DNA from 4 places in the Pseudarthrobacter sp. HLT1-7 genome. Region 1 is predicted to be linked to each of the others. Evidence: riboswitches for the same ligand, from Rfam matches in the RefSeq annotation. Region 1 holds a riboswitch; each other region holds the start of a gene.
The links. A riboswitch is a leader RNA that binds a small molecule or an ion and turns the genes downstream of it on or off. The one in region 1 is predicted to bind thiamine pyrophosphate.
Positions count from the first base shown of each region.

Region 2: it holds a riboswitch for thiamine pyrophosphate, as region 1 does, so the genes downstream of both, AC50X6_RS12570 (ECF transporter S component) here and thiC (phosphomethylpyrimidine synthase ThiC) in region 1, are expected to answer to the same signal.
Region 3: it holds a riboswitch for thiamine pyrophosphate, as region 1 does, so the genes downstream of both, AC50X6_RS08175 (bifunctional hydroxymethylpyrimidine kinase/phosphomethylpyrimidine kinase) here and thiC (phosphomethylpyrimidine synthase ThiC) in region 1, are expected to answer to the same signal.
Region 4: it holds a riboswitch for thiamine pyrophosphate, as region 1 does, so the genes downstream of both, AC50X6_RS15530 (FAD-dependent oxidoreductase) here and thiC (phosphomethylpyrimidine synthase ThiC) in region 1, are expected to answer to the same signal.

Region 1 covers NZ_JBWZCH010000006.1:25,247-30,225, forward strand. Annotated here, with positions in the region: gene ffh (signal recognition particle protein) at 1-428, shown strand, start outside; gene AC50X6_RS07375 (alpha/beta fold hydrolase) at 487-1,236, shown strand; gene thiC (phosphomethylpyrimidine synthase ThiC) at 1,233-3,053, opposite strand; TPP riboswitch at 3,049-3,156, opposite strand; gene AC50X6_RS07385 (GNAT family N-acetyltransferase) at 3,233-3,733, shown strand; gene AC50X6_RS07390 (VOC family protein) at 3,973-4,848, shown strand.
Region 2 covers NZ_JBWZCH010000012.1:62,685-67,663, reverse strand. Annotated here, with positions in the region: gene AC50X6_RS12580 (energy-coupling factor transporter transmembrane component T family protein) at 1-183, opposite strand, end outside; gene AC50X6_RS12575 (ABC transporter ATP-binding protein) at 180-1,841, opposite strand; gene AC50X6_RS12570 (ECF transporter S component) at 1,858-2,505, opposite strand; TPP riboswitch at 2,574-2,717, opposite strand; gene AC50X6_RS12565 (heme-degrading domain-containing protein) at 3,190-3,735, shown strand; gene AC50X6_RS12560 (DUF4235 domain-containing protein) at 3,807-4,070, shown strand; gene mnhG (monovalent cation/H(+) antiporter subunit G) at 4,123-4,536, opposite strand; gene AC50X6_RS12550 (MrpF/PhaF family protein) at 4,526-4,804, opposite strand; gene AC50X6_RS12545 (Na+/H+ antiporter subunit E) at 4,801-4,979, opposite strand, start outside.
Region 3 covers NZ_JBWZCH010000006.1:160,804-165,782, forward strand. Annotated here, with positions in the region: gene AC50X6_RS08170 (Rne/Rng family ribonuclease) at 1-2,777, shown strand, start outside; TPP riboswitch at 2,921-3,018, shown strand; gene AC50X6_RS08175 (bifunctional hydroxymethylpyrimidine kinase/phosphomethylpyrimidine kinase) at 3,001-4,644, shown strand.
Region 4 covers NZ_JBWZCH010000018.1:36,203-41,181, reverse strand. Annotated here, with positions in the region: gene AC50X6_RS15545 (RNB domain-containing ribonuclease) at 1-1,179, opposite strand, end outside; gene AC50X6_RS15540 (ferritin-like fold-containing protein) at 1,221-1,892, shown strand; gene thiE (thiamine phosphate synthase) at 1,927-2,634, opposite strand; TPP riboswitch at 2,999-3,132, shown strand; gene AC50X6_RS15530 (FAD-dependent oxidoreductase) at 3,126-4,484, shown strand; gene thiS (sulfur carrier protein ThiS) at 4,481-4,717, shown strand; gene AC50X6_RS15520 (thiazole synthase) at 4,723-4,979, shown strand, end outside.

The sequences.
Region 1 (4,979 bases):
TTGTCCGCTCCATGACGCCGCACGAACGGGTAGCTCCGAAGATCATCAACGGCTCCCGCAGGGCCCGTATTGCCCGCGGCTCCGGCGTGCACGTCTCCGAGGTCAACGGCCTGCTGGAGCGCTTTGCCCAGGCGCAAAAGATGATGAAGAAGATGGCGGCCGGCGGCGGGATGCCCGGTATGCCGGGGATGCCCGGTACGGGCGGCGGCGGCGCCCGCAAGGGTGCCAAGAGTGCGCCTAAGAAGAAAGCCCGCTCCGGCAACCCGGCCAAGGCCGCACAGGAAGCCAAGGATGCCGCGGCCCGGCGTGCCGCCGGACCCAAGGCACTGCCCACCGGGGCGGCATTCGGCCAGCAGGGCGCGGACTTCGATCCCTCCCAGCTGAACCTTCCGAAAGGCTTTGACAAGTTCCTTGGCGGCAGCAAATAGGCGCTGCCGGCCGAGATGTCGGCGGCCCGTCCTCGGACCGGTGTCATAGGGTTGGACCATGTTCAAGCAGCGCGTAGTCTTCGTCCACGGAGCGGGCAGCTTCGGCGCTGCCGCGTGGCCGAAACAGCACGGAATGGCGCTGAACTACGACGCGCTGTTCCTGCGCCGGCACGGCTATGACCCCGCCGCCGAGCCGCTGGAAACGGACTTCGCCGCCGACGCCGCCATCGTCCTCGGTGCCCTGGCCGACGACGGCCGCGGCGAGGCCGGCGGCCACGTGGTGGCGCATTCCCAGGGTGCCATCGCCGCGATGATGGCCGCCGTCGAACGCCCGGATCTGGTGCACTCATTGACGCTGGTGGAACCGGCCTGCCTCTCGCTCACCGCGGAACTTCCGGCGACGGCCGCGCACCGCGCCCTGATGCAGCCGCTTTTCGAGGTCCGCCGGCACCTCAGCGATGAGGACTTCCACCGCGAGTTCGTCCGCCGGGTGTTTGCGGCCCACACTCCGGCGCAGGCAACCCTTGGTTCCCCGGACCCGGAAGACCAGCGGGAGGCCCGCCGGCTGCGGCTGCAGGCGCCGCCCTGGGAAGCCCCGCTGCAGATCGTCCCCGGCGTGCCCACCCTGGTCCTGACCGGCGGCTGGGAACCGCTGTATGAAGAGATCGCCGGCTACCTGCGGGAAACCGGTGCCCTGCACCGCACCGCGGCGGGCGGGCACCGGCCCCAGGACTCTGCTGAGGGAAACCGGCTCATCCGGGCGTTCATCGCCGGGGTCAGGCGGCGCCAGCACGCCCAGGCGTCCTAAACGGCCGGGGGTCCGCCCACGGAAGGCTCCGGCAAATAGACCTTGCCGCCGGAGGCCAGGAACTCCTTGCTCTTCTCCCGCATCCCTGCGGCCATTCCGGCGAGGGCCGCCTGGGAGTCCGCTGAGCCGAATTCGTCCCGGATGTCCTGGCTGATCCGCATCGAACAGAACTTCGGCCCGCACATGGAACAGAAATGTGCCGTCTTGGCCGGTTCCGCCGGCAGCGTCTCGTCGTGGAACGCCTCGGCTATGACCGGGTCCAGCGACAGCGCGAACTGGTCCCGCCAGCGGAATTCGAAGCGGGCCCTGGACAGGGCATCGTCACGTTCGTGGGCGCCGGGGTGGCCTTTGGCGAGATCGGCTGCATGGGCTGCGATCTTGTACGTGATCACACCGGTCTTCACATCGTCCTTGTTGGGCAGTCCGAGGTGTTCCTTGGGTGTCACGTAGCAAAGCATCGCGGTGCCGTAGCGGGCAATCTCCGTGGCCCCGATCGCCGAGGTGATGTGGTCGTAGCCCGGCGCGATGTCGGTGACCAACGGCCCCAGCGTGTAGAAGGGGGCGCCCTTGCAGAGTTCCTGCTGGCGTTCCACGTTTTCCCGGACGAGGTGTAGCGGTACGTGTCCGGGGCCCTCCACCATGACCTGCACGTCATACTCCCAGGCACGTTGCGTGAGTTCGGCCAGGGTGTCCAGCTCGGCGAACTGGGCAGCATCGTTCGCGTCCGCCGTCGCCCCCGGCCGCAGCCCGTCCCCGAGCGAAAACGCGACATCATAGCGGGCAAAGATTTCGCACAGCTCACCGAAGTGGGTGTAGAGGAAGTTCTCCTGGTGGTGGGCCAGGCACCAGCCCGCCATGATCGCGCCGCCGCGGGAGACAATTCCGGTGACCCGGTTGGCCGTCAGCGGCACATAGCGCAGCAACACCCCGGCGTGGATGGTCATGTAGTCCACCCCCTGCTCGCACTGTTCGATCACGGTGTCCCGGAAGATCTCCCATGTGAGGGCATTGGCCTCGCCGTTGACCTTCTCCAGCGCCTGGTAGATCGGCACCGTGCCGATGGGTACGGGAGAGTTGCGGATGATCCATTCCCGGGTGGTGTGGATGTCGTCGCCGGTGGAAAGATCCATCACAGTGTCCGCGCCCCACTGCGTGGCCCACTGGAGCTTGTCGACTTCCTCCGCGATGGAGCTGGTCACGGCCGAGTTGCCGATGTTGGCGTTGATCTTCACCAGGAAGGCTTTGCCGATGATCATCGGCTCGGATTCGGGATGGTTGACGTTGCTGGGAATGATGGCGCGCCCCGCCGCCAGTTCGGAGCGGACCAGTTCGACGTCGCAGTTCTCGCGCAGCGCGACGAACCGCATCTCAGGCGTGACGACGCCGTTGCGGGCGTAGTGCATCTGGGTCACCGTCCGGCCGTCGACGGCGCGGCGCGGGACCGGGCGCGTGCCCTGCCACTCGGCCGACGCGGCGCCCCGGCGCACGGCCGACTTTCCGTCGTCGAGCAGGGTCCGTTCCCGGCCGGTGTAGGGTCCGGTGTCCGCCCTGGCCTCGATCCAGGGGCCGCGGAACGGCTCCAGCCCCCGGACCGGATCGCTCCCGGGACCGGCGGTGCGGTACACCCGGAACGGCGGATTCGCTACGCCGCCCGGTGAATCCGCCAGCTTGATTTCCGTCACCGGGACGCGGATGCCGTGCTCGTCATCCGTGGTAAACGCCAGAGAGCGGGATTTCAGCGACTGGGTGGGGGCCGTGGGCTGACATTGGCCTGGCTGATTTTGGACGTGGCTGTGCTGTGTCAATTGCGTATTCACGGAAATACTCACTTCCTTCGCCGGCATTACCCGGACAGGTTCAACGGTCGCAAGCTGCTTCAGCCCGATCTCAGCCCCTGCAAGGGCACCCGTGTGGTCGTAGACGAAGCTATCACAGGGCTTCGGCGCCCGGCCGCGTGTGACGGCGCCGAGGGAGGCCGCGGTGCTAGCGTGGCATCGTGACTCAACCCAGGGCCGTGCCCCGCGTCAGGACGGCGACGCCGGAAGACCTCGCGGCGCTGCCGGTTCTCGAGGCAGCGGCCGACCGTCTCCTCGCATCGGAGTTAGCGCACCACGTGCTTCCGGCCCCGGAGCTGGCGACGCCGATTGAGCCGCTTTTTATGCTGGTCGCCGGAAACCCGCCCGTGGGTTTCGCCCGCGTTGACGAAGTCGGCGGCCAGGCGCACCTGGAACAACTTTCGGTGTATCCCGACTTTGCCGGGCGCGGGATCGGACGGTCCCTTGTTGAGGCGGCCATCGACGCGGCGAGGGGCCGTGGCTATGAGTCGATGTCGCTTTGTACTTTTGCGGACGTTCCGTTCAACGCTCCGTTTTACGCGAGCTGCGGCTTCGAGGAAGTTGCCGAGCCAGGGAAGGCGCTGGCGGCACTGCGTGCCCGCGAGGCGAAGCTGGGGCTGGATGCCCTGGGCCGGCGGATCGCGATGCGGATATGGCTTTAAGCTTCAGGCCATGACCAGCAGGCCGTCACGGATCGGAACGCCGGAACCCTCCTCGGACGCCGCCCCGGCGGCCCCGCAGCAGCCTGGCCACGCTGCACGAGCTCAAGCACAGCGTGCTGCGCGGAAAACCGGTCCGCCAGGAACAGAGGCGGGCACAGGAATAAATTGAAGCTTCAAGTAATTATCCTAGTGAACAGGTCATCGAAGGTCGATGGCCGCCTAAGCACCGGAGCGATCACATGACTGCAGCAGCCAGCACCCGGGATCTTCTTCCCGCCGAACTCACCATGGGCACCGTGATGCTCAAGGTCGGCGACCTGTTGCTCATGACGGACTACTACCAGCGCGCCCTCGGCCTGGACATCGTGGCCGAGCAGGACGGCGGACTGTACCTCGGACGTCGGCAGAAGCCGCTGGTCCACCTCGCCCCGGCGCCCGGGCTCAGCGTCCCGTCCCGCGGCGAAGCCGGCCTCTTCCACACTGCGCTGCTGTTCGAGGACCAACCTTCTCTGGCCGCGACTGTCGCCACCGCCGCCCAGTATGAGCCCCAGTCCTTCACCGGCAGCGCGGACCACCTCGTGAGCGAGGCCTTCTATTTCACCGATCCCGAAGGAAACGGGATCGAGCTGTACTGGGACCGTCCCCGCGATGCGTGGTCCTGGGACGGCAGAAACGTGGTCATGGACAGCCTGGCCCTCCCGCCGCAGCGCTACCTCGACGAGTTCCTCACCGAGGAATCCGTGGCCGGGCAGCGCGACGCCGACGCCGGCATCGGCCACGTCCACCTGCAGGTGGGCGACGTCCAGTCAGCCCAGGACTTCTACGTCGGAACCCTCGGGTTCGAAAAGACGGCGGGCTGGCATGGGCAGGCGCTGTTCGTCTCGGCCGGCGGTTACCACCACCACATGGCCATGAACGTCTGGAACAGCCGCGGCGCCGGACCCCGACGGGACACCCTGGGCCTCGGCGAGGTGCTGATCGAGGTGCCGGCCGGCGACGATGTGGGCGCCCTCGCCGACCGCCTCAAGACCGCGGGAGTGGAGTCCCACCACACCGGCGCCGAACTGCGTTTTGAGGACCCGTGGCGCAACCGCATCCGCGTGGCCGTTCGCTGAGCCGCCGCGGGAATCCCCACTGCAGTTACCCACGGCCGCAGTTGTCTCTGGGACATGTCCACCGCGTGCGGCCGGAAATGGACATAGTGGCTGTATGTCCATTGCTCAGGGTGAGGTGAGGACATGTCCAT
Region 2 (4,979 bases), on a different contig from region 1:
GCCGAGAGTCAGCCCGGCCAGCGGAAAAAGCGCCAGCTCGAGAATGAGCGCCACTGAGGCGGACACCCAGTCGATGGACAGCGCCAGGACCATCGTGATGAGCACGACGGCGGCGAACTTCGCCAGCGGGTTGGCTCGGGCCAGCAGGGCGTGGTTGCCGCGCAGGGTCTGTTCCTCCCTCACGGTGCGCCCACCTTTCCCGGTTCGAGGTGCCCGGGTTCGTCGCGCTCAGCGGCGCGGAGTCTGAGCTCGGTGCCGCCCAGGACGTCGGTGAAATCCGCATCGTGCGTCACGGACACCACCGCGGTGCCGGCGTCGAGAAGTTCGGCGAGGAAGGAGGCAAGCTCGGCCCAGGTGTTGGCGTCCTGGCCGAAGGTCGGCTCATCCAGGACGAGCACCCGCGGGTGCGCGGCGAGCACGGTGGCCACGGAGAGGCGCCGTTTTTCGCCGCCGGAGAGGGTGTAGGGGTTGGCGTCCACGAGCTTGGTCAGCCGCAGGCGTTCCAGCAGTTCGTCCACCCGTTCCTCGCCGCGGCCCAGGTGACGGGGGCCGAACATCAGTTCGTCCAGCACACGGCCGGTGACGAACTGGTGCTCCGGCTCCTGGAACACGGTGCCGATCCGCGGGATCAGCTGCCGGGCCCTCCATTTGTAGGGGTCGGTGCCGGCACCTGCGCCCAGTTCCGGCGTGGCGGACACCGTGCCGGACACCGGCGCGAGCAGACCGGCCAGGGTCAGGGCGAACGTGGACTTCCCCGAGCCGTTGGGCCCGGTAACGGTCAGCGCTTCTCCGGCGCGGATCCGGGCCGTGATGCCGGACTGCACAGGTTCCGGCGCGATAGCGCGGAACCCGCCGCGGACCCCGGACCGGCGGGGCCGTCCGCGGGAGACGGCCAGGTCCTCGGCGGCGAGCAGCAGCTGCCCCGCGGAGCCGCCCCCGGAGCCGCCGGATACGGCCGTGCTGCGTGCCCGGGTCTGCGGCACATAACCCGGAACCCAGACGCCCGCAGCGATGAGCATGTCCCGCGCCTGCGCCAGGACCTGGTCCGGCGGCCCGTCGATCAGCACGGCGGCCTCGGTGGCTGATCCCGGCTGCAGGACCACGATCCGGTCCACGAGGTCCTTCCAGATCGAGACCCGGTGCTCCACCACCACCAGGGTGGCCCCGGTCTTGTCGAGGCAGCGTCCCACTGCGTCGCGGACTTCCAGGACACCGGCGGGGTCCAGGTTTGCGGTGGGCTCGTCGAGCAGGATGAGCCCGGGGCGCATCGCCAGGATGCCGGCGAGCGCCAGGCGCTGCTTCTGCCCGCCGGAGAGCGACGACGTCGGGTGGTCCGGCGGCAGCCGGCCCAGCCCGACGTCGTCCAGCGCTTCCGCCACCCTCCGCCAGATCTCCTCCCGGGGCACGGACAGGTTCTCCGCACCGAACGCGACATCGTCGGCGAGGCGCGAGAGCACCACCTGGGTCTCCGGATCCTGCTGCATCAGCCCGGCCCGGCCGCGCTGTGCCCGCGGCGGGGCACCGTCGATCAGGAGGCTGCCGGTCTCGTCCGGGTCCTCGGCGTCCGCCGGCGCGCGTCCGGCGGCACGGCCAACGCCAGCGCCAGTGCCAGCGGCGCCGGCACGCCCTGTGGCACCGGCGGAGCTATCGCCCAGCACCCCCGCCAGGGCATGGAGCAGCGTGGATTTGCCGGCGCCGGAGGGCCCCAGCAGCAGCACGCGTTCCCCGGGCCGGATGTCCAGGTCCAGGCCGTTGACGGCGGGTTGGGTTCTTCCGGCGTGCCGCCAGCCCCAGCCGCGCGCGCTGACCGCGGCCGGGCGGACCCTGTCAATGGATGTCATCAGTCGAGTGCTGCCGTCAGGAGAAGACGGGTTCCGATGCGGCCTTCCGGGACGCGAAGGAGCCCAGCACCCCGGTCCTGGCCAGCCCGCGGGTGGCGAGCCAGGACAGTCCGCCGGCGATCAGGGCCCCGGAGATGGCGGTGAAAATGATGTAGGCAAGCTTGTCCCCGCCGGCGTAGGCAATGTTCCAACCCCAGGGCAGGAACGAATCGTTGAGTCCGCAGAACAGGCCCGCGCCGGCACCGGCCAGCAGCGAGACGGGAAGGTTGAACTTCTTGTAAACCACTGCGGCGAACACCAGCTCCGCGCCGAGGCCCTGCAGGAGGCCGGAGATCAGCACCGTGACTCCATACTGCGAGCCCATGATGAGCTCGCCGGTAGCGGCCACGGTTTCACAGAACAGGGCAGCGCCCGGCTTGCGGATGATAAGCATGCCCAGCACCGCCGGGATCATCCAGCCGCCGGCGTAGAGCCCGGTCAGCGGCGGGTAGAACGCGTTGACGGGTGCGGAAATAACGTTGGCGCCCTGGGACCAGGCCCAGAAGATCACGCCGCCGGCCACCGCGATCAACGCGGCCACCACAATATCCACCACTCGCCAGCTGTAACCGGGCCGGGTGAGTGCCTTGCGGGCAGAACCTTGCGCTGCAGATGTATCAGTCATGTCGTCCTCCTGAGGAACAGGAGGGGAGGGTGCTCCGGCGGGGCCGCGGCTTCCGCCGCCCCGCCGGGCACTCTGAGAACTCGACTCCCTTGCGCCGGTACTAACCGGATCAGGTTCGAGGGTCTGCGGCTGTCCGCACTCTCAGCGCCCACCTGCGGTTCCGCTGGATTTCTCCAGTGATGCCCGACGGCGGCGCTCCCCTGTCGTATTTAAGATCGCCCTGATGGGCGTTCCCCAGTTTACACCCGGCACGCCGCCCCGATTCGAAGAGCCGGCAGGGCAGGTGGCCATTTCGTTGGTTCGTCGGGGGCTTGGCCCTGGGGCTGGGAGGACACGGCTCAGGGACATGCTCCGCGCCGGGGCCAGCGGATGGACAGAGCGTCACTATGCCCAGGCCCGGGAGCGAAGAATGGGCATGTCCCCCTTGGCGACGCCAGATTCCACGCCGCCGGACCCGCCCAACGCCTGACCGGACGAGCCCAACGCGACGGGCCGCGACGTTCCTGCCCAGTTACTTCGGCGCCCGGCGCCACAAGCCCGCGGGAATCCGGGCCTTTCCCGGGCCGATGGGAGCTGTGGCGGCAGGTAACCGGGAAGGAGCGCCGCCAACGACCACCTGCGTCCGGCCAGATCAACGAAAATGCCCACTAGCCAACGGCGGCGAATTATCGGAGGCTGAACCACATGACCAACGCACCAGAGTCTTCCACCGGCTACGACCCGGACTCCGCGGAACCGCAGCCGCCCGGATCCCTGGCGGCGCTTATCGGCCGGATCCTGGCCGAAATCGACGAGCTGCAATTCCAGTCGTTCAGCAACGACGATGCCCTGGACCTCGGGATTCTCCTGGTGGAGCTCGGCCGGCAACGCTCGCACCCCATCGCCGTGGACATCACCAAAGGTGAGCAGGTGCTCTTCCACGCAGCGCTGGCGGGCGCCACCCCGGACAACGAACGCTGGATCAGGGCCAAGCAGCGCACGGCCGTACGCTACGAAGTCCCGTCCCTGCTCGTGGGTCTTCGGGCCCGGGCGGCCGGCGGGAGGATCGAGGACAGCGCCTGGTTCGACCAGCAGGTGTTCGCGGCCCACGGCGGCGCCTTCCCCATCTATGTGCGCGGAACCGGGGCCGTTGCCACGGTCACGGTGTCTGGCTTGCCGCAGAAAGCGGACCATGACCTGGTGGTGGAAGCCCTGTCGGAAATCCTCGGCCACACAACGCCGCCAGGCTAAGGTGTCCGGCGCCCGGCCGGGAACGCTAGGCTAGGGGAAGCCCTGTTTCCTCCCGCAAGGAGTTGCCAAGAATGAACATTTTCATCAAACTGCTCGGCACCGGCATCAGCCTGCTGGCCGGCTTCGTCGGCACCAAACTCGTCGACACCGTGTGGGAGAAGTCCACCGGCAACAAGCCGCCCAAGGGCCACGACGACGACATTCCCACCACGCTGCGTTCGGCCCTGACCTTCGCGCTGATCTCCGCCTCGGTCAGCGCCATCATCCAGGTCCTCGCAAACCGTGGCACCCAGCGCGCCGTCACCCGCTTCGCCAAGTCCCGGGACATCGTCTAACAACCCGGTCCCTGGGCGCCGGTGGTCCAGCTGGTGGGTACCCCGGACCCAATCACCAGTCGCCGGCAGCCGCGCCGCCGTCGTCCGTAAATCGGCGCTTCTTCGCCGCGTGCTGCACTACGGCCTCCAGCTCATCACTGCTCAGCAGTTCACGGTGCAGGTGTTTGGTGCGGTAGCCGGCCCGGCCCACCATATGGGCGGAGACCGGCACGGTCAGCAGCTGGAAGATCCAGGCCACCACGAGCACCGGCCACACCCACCAGGTGCGCATCTGCAGCCCGACGGCGGCGAGCAGCAGGAACAGTCCCAGCACCTGCGGCTTGGTGGCGGCGTGCATCCGGCTCATGAGGTCCGGGAAGCGCAGCAGGCCCACGGCCGCCGCCAGGGACATCAGCGCTCCGAGGACCATAAAGACGGCCGAGACGGCGTCAATCACGGTGTCGCCGGAGAAGGTTTCAGGATTCACGGGCGTGCTCCCGCCGGTCGGCCACGAACCTGGCAACGGTCACGGATCCGATGAACCCGATGATGGACACGGCCACCACCAGCATCAGGTTGTTCAGGTGCCGGTTGGCGGCCATGTCGATGCACAGCGCCGCGCCCAGGATGGCGAGCAGCACGTCGGCCGCCAGCACCCGGTCCAGCAGCGAAGGGCCCCGCGAGATCCGGATGATGGCGCCCGCTGCGGCCAGGGACAGCACCACCGAGGTGATGGTCAGGACAAGCTGCATCATGCGCCCACCTCCTGTTTCAGTGCGGAAAGTTCGGCCCGAGTGCCCATGATCCGGATCAGCCCGGCCTCGGTGTCGCGGACGTCCTTGCGGAGTTTGGCGGCATCCGTGGCATCACGGACGTTGATGCCGTGGATGTACAGCGTGGAGGTGGACCGGTCCACGTCCACCACCAGTG
Region 3 (4,979 bases), 140 kb from region 1:
CCGCAGCCGAGGAAGTCGCAGCCGCCGCCCCTGCAACAGCAGACCCAGCCGCCGCCGCCCCCGCCCCAGCCGCCGCCGCCCCCGCCCCAGCCGCCGCCCCCGCCGCCGAGGAGGCAGAAGCGGCGCCGGCCGAATCGCCGTCGGCAGCCTCCTCGCTCTTCCTGGAGCCCGGTGCCGTCACCTCGATGATCTTCCAGGCCCCGGACCTGACCGCCGCCGTCCGTCCGGCACCGGCCGCCGCGGAGGAAGCCGAAGACGAAGAAGGCGAGGAAGGCGAAGATGGCGACGGCCGCCGCCGTCGCCGCAGCCGTGGCCGTCGTGGCCGCAGCCGCACCGCCGAGACCGATACTGAGACCGAGCCCGACGGGGAAGGCGACGGCGACGGTTCCACCGGGGAAACCGAAGAAGGTTCCGAGGAGACGCTGGCCGACGGCGTGACGTCCCGCCGCCGCCGCCGCCGTCGCCGGGGTGACCAGGACCTGGAACTGACCGGTGGGGAGGACGACGATCCGCCCAACACGGTGACCCGTGTCCGTGCGCCGCGCGCGGCCAGCGAGGCTCCGGTCAACAACCGGGTCACGTCGCTCAAGGGCTCCACCCGCCTCGAGGCCAAGAAGCAGCGCCGCCGCGAATCCCGCGACACCGGCCGACGCCGCACCGTCATCACCGAGGCGGAGTTCCTGGCCCGCCGCGAGTCCGTGGACCGCCAGATGATCGTCCGCCAGCGCGACGACAGAATCCAGATCGGCGTCCTGGAAGACGGTGTCCTGGCCGAGCACTTCGTCTCCAAAACCCAGCAGGACTCCCTGATCGGCAACGTCTACCTGGGCAGGGTCCAGAACGTGCTGCCCTCCATGGAAGCCGCCTTCGTTGATATCGGACGCGGCCGCAACGCCGTGCTCTACGCCGGTGAAGTCAACTGGGAATCCGTCAACCTCGCGGGCAAGCAGCGCCGGATCGAGAACGCGCTGAAGTCCGGCGACTCCGTCCTCGTCCAGGTCACCAAGGATCCGGTGGGCCACAAGGGCGCCCGGCTCACGAGCCAGATCTCACTGCCCGGCCGCTACCTCGTGTACGTGCCCGGCGGTTCCATGACCGGTATCTCCCGCAAGCTGCCCGACGTCGAACGCAACCGCCTCAAGCGGATCCTCAAGGACCGCCTGCCGGAAGATGCGGGCGTCATTGTCCGCACCGCGGCCGAGGGCGCGTCCGAGGAAGAGCTCACGCACGACATCAACCGCCTCCGTGCGCAGTGGGAAGGGATCGAGAGCCAGTCGACGTCGACCAAGATGCTCGCCCCTGAACTGCTCTACGGCGAACCGGACCTGACCATCAAGGTGGTCCGGGACGTCTTCAACGAGGACTTCTCCAAGCTGATTGTCTCCGGCGAGGAAGCCTGGGACACCATCGAGGCCTACGTCACGTATGTGGCTCCGGACCTCGTGGGCCGGCTCGAGAAGTGGACCAAGGACGCGGATATCTTCGCAGCCTGGCGCATCGACGAGCAGATCCACAAGGCACTGGACCGCAAGGTCTTCCTGCCCTCCGGCGGGTCCCTCGTGATCGATCGCACCGAAGCCATGACCGTGGTGGACGTCAACACCGGCAAGTTCACCGGCAGCGGCGGCAACCTGGAGGAAACCGTCACCAAGAACAACCTCGAAGCAGCAGAGGAAGTCATCCGGCAGCTCCGGCTCCGCGACATCGGCGGCATCATCGTCATCGACTTCATCGACATGGTGCTCGAGTCCAACCGCGACCTCGTGCTGCGCCGCATGGTGGAGTGCCTGGGCCGTGACCGGACCAAGCACCAGGTGGCGGAGGTGACCTCGCTGGGGCTCGTGCAGATGACGCGCAAGCGGATGGGCACCGGGCTGCTGGAAGTCTTCGGCGAACAGTGCGAAACCTGCGATGGCCGCGGCATTGTCACCCACGACGAGCCGGTGGAGCACCGCCGGGCCAACACGGTTGCTGCCGAGCACTACGTCCCGCGGACCGAGAGCCAGCCCGCGGCACGGACCGAGCGCAAAGGCCGCCGCCGCGGCCGGGGCGGCCAGGGCGCGGAGGACCAGTCCGCCCAGGCACCAGTCCACGCCGAGCCCACCGAGGCCGAGCGCCACGCCAAGGCCGAGACAACCCGCGCCGCCCTGGCGAATATTGCCGCAGCGGCGCACGCCGCGCACCTGCACGACGGGGACGCCGACGCCGGAACCCGCCAGGCCGACGCCGAGGCGCGTCGGGCCGCCGTCGACGCCGTCGCGCAGTTCGCCGCCACGGAGGAAGCTGCCGGACGGCCCGCTGCCGTGCTGACCTTCGGCGGCGAGCAAGTCGCGCTGCCGTTCGTCGAGCACGCGGACGAGTCCCCGGCAACGGCCCTGACCCTGGACCTGCTGACCGAAGCCTTCGCCCAACTGGGCGAAACCGACGACAGCAAGCCGGCCACAGGCCGGACAGCTGCGGCGGCTCCGGCCCGCGCCGGCGGCACCGGACCGGGACGTGTCCAGGGGCCCGGTTCCCAGACCGAGGCCGAAGCCGAGGCCGGCACCTCCCGCGCCCGCCGCGGCCGCCGCAACCGGAGCGCCAGCCGTGCCCAGGGTGCAGCCAACGCGACGTCCGTTGAACACCGTGAGGCCGCGGAGCACCGCGGGACCGCCACGCAGCCCGCAGCAGGTGAAGTGCACGAGGCCAAGGCTCCCGCCGCCGCACCGGCAGCAGTGAAGCCGGCCGCGAACCAGCCGATCATCCTCGGCGTCGGCGTACCGGCGTCGGAGCTGTAACAGCCCAACACGGCAGCACTTCAGTAGAGCAGCAGTTCAGCAAGTCGCGGGTGCGGTCCGGACCCGGCGTAGCGATGCGCAGGGTCCGGGCAGCACCCGCGACTTCGTTAACGCGACTTCGTTGGGCGGTACGGCTAGGCTGAAGCACTGACACGGGGTGCCGCGCATCGAGCCGGCTGAGATCCAGACCCGTTGAACCTGTCCGGTTAGCACCGGCGAAGGGATGTCTCTCTTGGCTTCATCCGCCTTTGCAGTCCCCACTTTAGAAGTATCGACTTTTGCGGCCGCACTTCTGCCGCACGCCCCGCGCACCGCCGAGCCCAGGATCCCGCGCGTGCTCGCCATCGCCGGCTCGGACCCCTCCGGCGGGGCAGGCATCCAGGCCGATCTGAAGAGCATTGCGGCGCACGGCGGCTACGGCATGGCGGCGATCACGGCCCTGACCGCCCAGAACACCCGGGGCGTCAGCGCCGTCCACGTCCCGCCGGCGGCGTTCCTGACCGCTCAGCTGGACGCGATCAGCGCGGATATCAGTATCGACGCCGTCAAGATCGGCATGCTGGGGGACGCCGACGTGATCGACGCCGTCCGCGGCTGGCTCGAAAAGACAAGGCCCGGCGTCGTTGTCCTTGACCCGGTGATGGTGGCTACGAGCGGAGACCGGCTTTTGCAGGAGTCGGCCGAGGCGGCCCTGCACGAGCTGCTCCCCTACGCGGACCTCATCACGCCCAACCTTGCGGAACTGGCGATTCTGCTCAGGGAACCCGTCGCCGCGGACTGGGACGAGGCCCTGGACCAGGGCAAGCGGCTCGCCGCCCTGGCCGGCACCACGGTCCTTGTGAAAGGTGGCCACCTCGACAGTGGTGCCGGCGCCGTCGCCGGCCCGGGGGACGATAGCGTCGACGGCGGCTGCCCCGATGCGCTCGTCAACACCGGCGGACTGCTGCGCCAGGACGTCGTGGTGGTGCCGGGGGAGAGGGTGCCCACCCGCAACAGCCACGGCACAGGCTGCTCGCTGTCCTCGGCGATCGCCACCGTGCAGGTCCGTGTGGGGGACTGGGAGGCGGCGCTCCGCGAGGTCAAACCGTGGCTGGCGGGTGCGCTGCGCGATTCGGAGCGTCTCGGCGTCGGAACCGGGAACGGCCCGGTCCACCATTTCCACCACGTGCAGCATCTGACCCAGCACCATGCCGGCCCGCGGCACCACGCGCCCGCGGAGGGCGAGTTCGCCGCCGCCCTCCGGGACAGCGCCGCCGCGGACCTTGAGGCGATCTACGGGCTGGAGTTCATCAAGGCGCTGGCCGACGGCACGCTGCCGGAGAAAGACTTCGCCTACTACCTGGCGCAGGACGCCCGGTACCTCAACGGCTACTCCCGCGTGCTGGCCCGGGCGGCGGCCATCGCGCCCACCGAAGCCGAACAACTCTTTTGGGCGCGCTCCGCGCAGAACTGCCTTGAGGTCGAGTCCGGGTTGCACCGGAACTGGCTCAGCACCCGCACGGCAGACCTGGGGCTGGGGCCGGTCACCAAGTCCTACGTGGACCATCTGCTGGCCGCCTCCGTCTCCGGCAGCTACGGAGTGCTGGTGGCCGCCGTCCTGCCGTGCTTCTGGCTCTACGCCGAGGTGGGGGAAACCCTGCACGGACAGTTCCTGGCCGCCGGGGCGCCGGAAGCGCACCCCTATGCCGTGTGGCTGCGGGCCTACGCCGATGAGGAATTTGCCGCCGCGACCCGGCAGGCGATCGCCTACACGGATGCGGCGGCCCGGCTGGCCTCGGGGCATGAGCGGGAGGCCATGGCGCTGGCCTTCCGTCAGTCAGCCGGCCACGAAGTGGAGTTCTTCGACGCGCCGAGGCTGTACGCCTGACCCGGTCGACGCGCCCCGGCCTGTACGATAGTCGGGCACGGTACCGGAAGTCGTGGCGGCACCACTCGGTCACTACCAATTGGTCAGTATCAATTGGTCACCGCCAAGTGGCGCCTATCACGAACTACCCGCCGGAACCAGCCTCATTTGCGACCGAAGGCAAAATTAGCGTAGTCTAAATCTTCGGTGCTTACGCCAACACTTGGGTTATGACCTTGAGGACAATCCGTTTCAGTATTGTCCACGGGATAGCTCATGGGTTCCCCCGGGGAACCCACCGGCGTAGAGGCACAGCGTGAGCCGGACCAAATACCTTGGACCCAGGTTCCGCACGC
Region 4 (4,979 bases), on a different contig from region 1:
GTCCGACGCGGCCATGATCGAAGGAAGGGAGGGCAGGGCCTCGCGGGCCCAGGCCGGGACGTCGGTGCCATTGCTGAGCGCCTCGCAGATGACCAGCACAAAGCGGTCGATCAGCCGGCGCAGCGGTGCGGTGGAGTGGGCGTAGGCGGCGCCAATGGCGGCCTGGACGGCGGCGTCCGGTACCGTCCCGTCAAAGGGGGTGTAGCCGGCGCCGCGGAAGAGCATACCGGCCGAGTGCACGATCGCCAGCTGCTGCGGGTCCGTGGGGTCAAGGGTGCGCAGGTACTCGCCGTAGCTCATCTCCCCGTCCCAGGGCTTGCCGAGGGCCCGGGTCTGCCGGTGGAAGTGCGCCAGGGAGCTCTCATCCGGGGCGGGCATGGTGCGCAGGATCCCGACCTTGCCTTCGAGCATGATCCGGGCCGCCGCCATCCCTGTCATCAGCGAAATCTGGGCGTTCCAGTCCTCCACCGGCAGCGGCGGGACCGCCACGATCCGGTAGCCGCCGTCGGGCAGCTGTTCGATTTCCTGTTCCGGCATGTTCAGGCTGGCGCCGCCGCGGAGCCGTTCCAGCTCCACCCGCTTGATCCCCACTTCCCTGAGCAGCTGCAGCACGGGGGCCGCGGTGCCGGCGTCGAGCTCGGCCTGCACACCCTTGTAGCTGAGCTTGGCGCGGCTGCGGACCTGCGCCCGGCGCACCAGGACCGCAGCGACCTCGGCGGCGGAATCGAGCTCGAATTCCCAGACGAAGGCCGCACACAGCTGTCCGGCGAGCAGGCTGCCGGCTGCCTCGCTGATGACCTCCGGGTGCAGCGGGATCCGGCCGCCCGGGGTGTAGAAGGTCTGGCCGCGGCGGCGGGTTTCGGCGTCGAGCGCCCCGCCGGGGGCCACAAAGGAGGGGACATCGGCGATGGCATAGAACACTTTGTAACCGTCACCGGAGCGGTCGATGAAGAGCGCCTGGTCCAGGTCGGTGGAGGACTCCGGATCGATGGTGACAAACTCGATGTGGGTGAAATTCAACTCCGGCAGCTCATGCCCGGCCACGGCCTCCTTGGCTTCCCGGAGTGCGTCCTCGGGAAAGGGTCCCGGCAGCTCCAGCGTGGTGCGCAGCGTGGTCAGCGCCGCGGCAAGCTGGTTCTGCTGCTGGTGGATGCTGGGCGTCAGGCGATGATGGGACACGAAAATCAGAGTAGCCCGATTCCCGCGATTAGTCTTGGATCATGAGTGCATCCCCGTCCGATCCCGCGCGTTACAACAGTTTCCTGAGGGATCTGCTCGGTGCGATGGCCTACGGCGAGCTGTCGGCCTTCGAGCGGCTGTCCTCCGATGCCCGGTATTCGCCCACCCTCCACGACCGTGCGGTGCTCGGCCGGATCGCTGTGACCGAGTTCCAGCACTACGAACTGGTCAGCGCACGGCTGGAGGAACTGGGCCTCGACGCGGAGGCCGCCATGCTGCCCTTCCAGCCGTCCGTGGACCACTTCCACGAGCGCACGCGCCCGGCGGACTGGTTCGAATCGCTGATGAAGGCCTACGTAATCGACACGGTCTCCGCCGATTTCTACCGCGCCGTGTCGCGCCACGTCGACGGCTCGACCCGGGAGCTGGTGGAGCGGATCCAGTCCGATGAAGCGGCGACGGCGGTGCTGCGCGAGCTCCTCAGGGCGGCCCTGGACGATGACCCACGGCTGGCGTCGCGGCTGGCACTTTGGGCGAGGCGGCTGTTGGGGGAGGCCCTGACCCAGGCTCAGCGGGTGAGCGCCGGGCTTACGTTCCTCGGCGGCCTGATCGGCGTGGACGCGGAACAGTCAGAGGAACAGATCCGCGGGCTGAGGGCCGAACTCGCGGCCGGGCACTCGAGCCGGATGAAGCAGCTGGGGTTGACCGGTTAGGTCCTTATCAGGACTCTTCCCCGAGAGGCCCGGCTCAGGCCTCCGCGGCGTCGAGCGCGTCGAGCAGGGCGCGGGCGGCGTCCGCGGGGTCATCGGCCTCGGTGATCGCCCGGACCACGACGATCCGGCGGCCGCCGGCCGCCACTACCTGCTCCACATTGCCCAGGTCGATGCCGCCGATCGCGAACCACGGCATGGTTCCGTTGGCGGTGCCGTCGTCCGTGCCGTTGTTTCCGGACCGGGCCCGGCGGATCGTCTCCGCGGCGTACCGCACCAGATCCAGCCCGACGGCGGCGCGCCCCGGCTTCGTGGGGGTGGCCCACACGGGTCCCACGCAGAAGTAGTCCGGCCTGCCGCGGCCGGTGGAGGCCGCTATTGCGGCGTCCACCTGGTCGGGGCTGTGCGTGGAGAGCCCGATCACGGCGCCCTCGCCGAGGAAGGTCCGGGCCGCCGCAAGCGGGAGGTCCTTCTGCCCGATGTGGAATACCGGCGCCCCTGACAGCGATGCAATGTCCGCCCGGTCATTGACCGCCCAGAGCCGGCCATGACGGTGGGCGGCCTGGTGCAGCACCTCCAGGAGCTCCAGTTCCTCGGCCGCCTCGATGGACTTGTCGCGCAGCTGGATGATATCGACGCCGCCGGCAAAGGCGGCATCAACGAAGGCTGCAAAGTCGCCGCGGTCCTTGCGGGCGTCGGTGCACAGGTACAGGCGGGCGGTGGTGTGGACGGCATCCTTGCTCATGCTCCCAGACTAGTAGTCGTTTTCGCTGGTTCGTCTGGGGTTGGGCTGAGCCTGGGCCTTTCGTGCCGCGGCGGAGAAGGCAACGGGGGACATGCCCATTCTTCGCACCTTGGACTGGGCAAAATGACACTATGTCCATCCGCTGGCCCCGGCGCGGGGCATGTCCCTTCGGGCGGGTGTCCAGTCCGCGGGGGACATGCCCATTCTTCGCACCTTGGACTGGGCAAAATGACACTATGTCCATCCGCTGGACCCGGCGCGGGGCATGTCCATGAGCCCGGACGCGTCAGCGCGCCCGGCCAGCGCGCCCCTCGTCCGGACCTACGAGGAACTAACGAAAATGCCCACCACTTCCCCTAAACTGGGGCCATACCGCGGGAGCCCGCCGCAACCGACCGCCACTGGCGTTCGGCGCCGGAGGGGCTGAGAGGGCGTCAGAGCCGACCGCTTGACCTGATCCGGCTAGTACCGGCGTAGGGAAGGAATCCTTGATGGGCACACCATCCGCCTCAGCTGCTCCCGTGTCTGACGACGCCGGTCATGACGCCACCGCCGGGAATTTTTACGACGTTGCCGTGATCGGCGGCGGCGTGGTGGGCCACGGCATCGCCTGGGCCGCGAGGCAATCGGGCCGGTCCGTCGCCCTGATCGACGACGCCCCCGGCAGCGGCGCCAGCTTCGCCGCCGCGGGCATGCTGGCCCCCGTGAGCGAACTCCACTACCGGGAGGAAGGCCTCCTGGAACTCATGCTCGAGTCCTCCCGCCTGTGGCCTGGCTTCGCCGCCGGACTCGACGGCAGCGCCGGGAACCCTGGGGACCCCGGGGGAACCGGTCTCCCCGGGGGAACCTGGAAAACCGGAACGGCCACCGGCTACCTCACGACGTCGACCCTTGTCATTGGGGCCGACGCCGCCGACCGCCGGGCGCTCACGGACCTCCGGACCGTGCAGCAGTCCTGCGGACTGACCGTGGAGCCGTTGACCGTCCGCGGGGCGCGCGGACGCGAACCGCTGCTCAGCCCGGGGATCTCCTGCGCGTTCGACATCCGCGCCGACCATCAGGTGGACCCGCGCCGGCTGCTTGCCCGGATCGCGGCGCTGCTGGCGGCAGATAGCCGGTACTCCGCTGTTCCCCGCCGCGCCGTAGGGCTGCTCTGGGAGGGCGGACGCGTCAGCGGAGTCGGTTTGGCCGGCGGCGGGACGGTCCGGGCAGGGGAAACGGTTGTGGCAAACGGGCTGGGCGCCGCCGGGCTGGCCGGACTGCCTGCCGGGCTGAACCTTCCGCTCCGGCCGGTCCACGGAGACATCCTCCGGCTCCGGGTGCCCGCCCACCTGCGGCCGCTGCTGGGCTCGACAGTGCGCGGCCTGGTCCGCGGGGTGCCCGTCTACATCGTCCCGCGGGAGGATGGCACTGTGGTGATCGGGGCGACCCAGCGTGAGGACGCTCCCGCCGATGGGGGCTCCGCAGGCGACGCCGTCTCCGCCGGGGGCGTCTACCAGCTGCTGCGGGACGCGCAACAATTACTCCCCGCCGTCGCCGAACTGGAGCTGCTGGAGGCCACCGCCAGGGCACGGCCCGGGACGCCGGACAACGCTCCGCTGCTGGGCCGGGTGCGGGACCGGGCCCCGGACCGCGACGGGGACGTCGGAGGCCTGATTATCGCCACCGGATTCTTCCGGCACGGCATCCTGCTGACCCCTGCGGCCGCAGAGATCTGCCGGCAGCTGCTGGACGGCACCGCGGACCCGCGCTGGGCGCGCTTCCGGCCCGACCGGTTCTCCGCCGGCTCCCCAACAACCCGCCCCCACGACAGCCGCACCCGCCCAGAGCACAGCAAGGAAACGGTATGAACATCAGACTCAACGGAACGGAGCACAAGCTCCCCGACGGCGCCTCCGTCAGCACCCTGGTCAGCCGGGTCACCGGCCGGAAATTGGCCCCGAACGGCCAGTCCGCGGACGGCAGGAAGCTCGGTGTAGCGGTGGCCCGCAACGCCGAGGTGGTGCCCCGCAGCCAGTGGCACGGCACCGCGCTCGCCGACGGCGACGACGTCGAGCTGGTCACGGCGGTACAGGGAGGATGAGGAACATGGAAGCAACCACCCGTGCAGCGGCCCCGGGAGTATCCGCGGGCATCAACGATCCGTTCACGGTGGACGGCGTGCAGCTGGGATCGCGGCTGATCATGGGCACCGGCGGGGCGCCGAGCCTGGCAGGCCTCGGGGCCGCGCTCCTGGCGTCCGGCACGGAACTGACCACGGTGGCCATGCGCCGCTACTCGCCCGCCGAGGCCGGCTCGCTGTTCCAGCTGCTCGTGGACCGGAACATCCGGGTGCTGCCGAACAC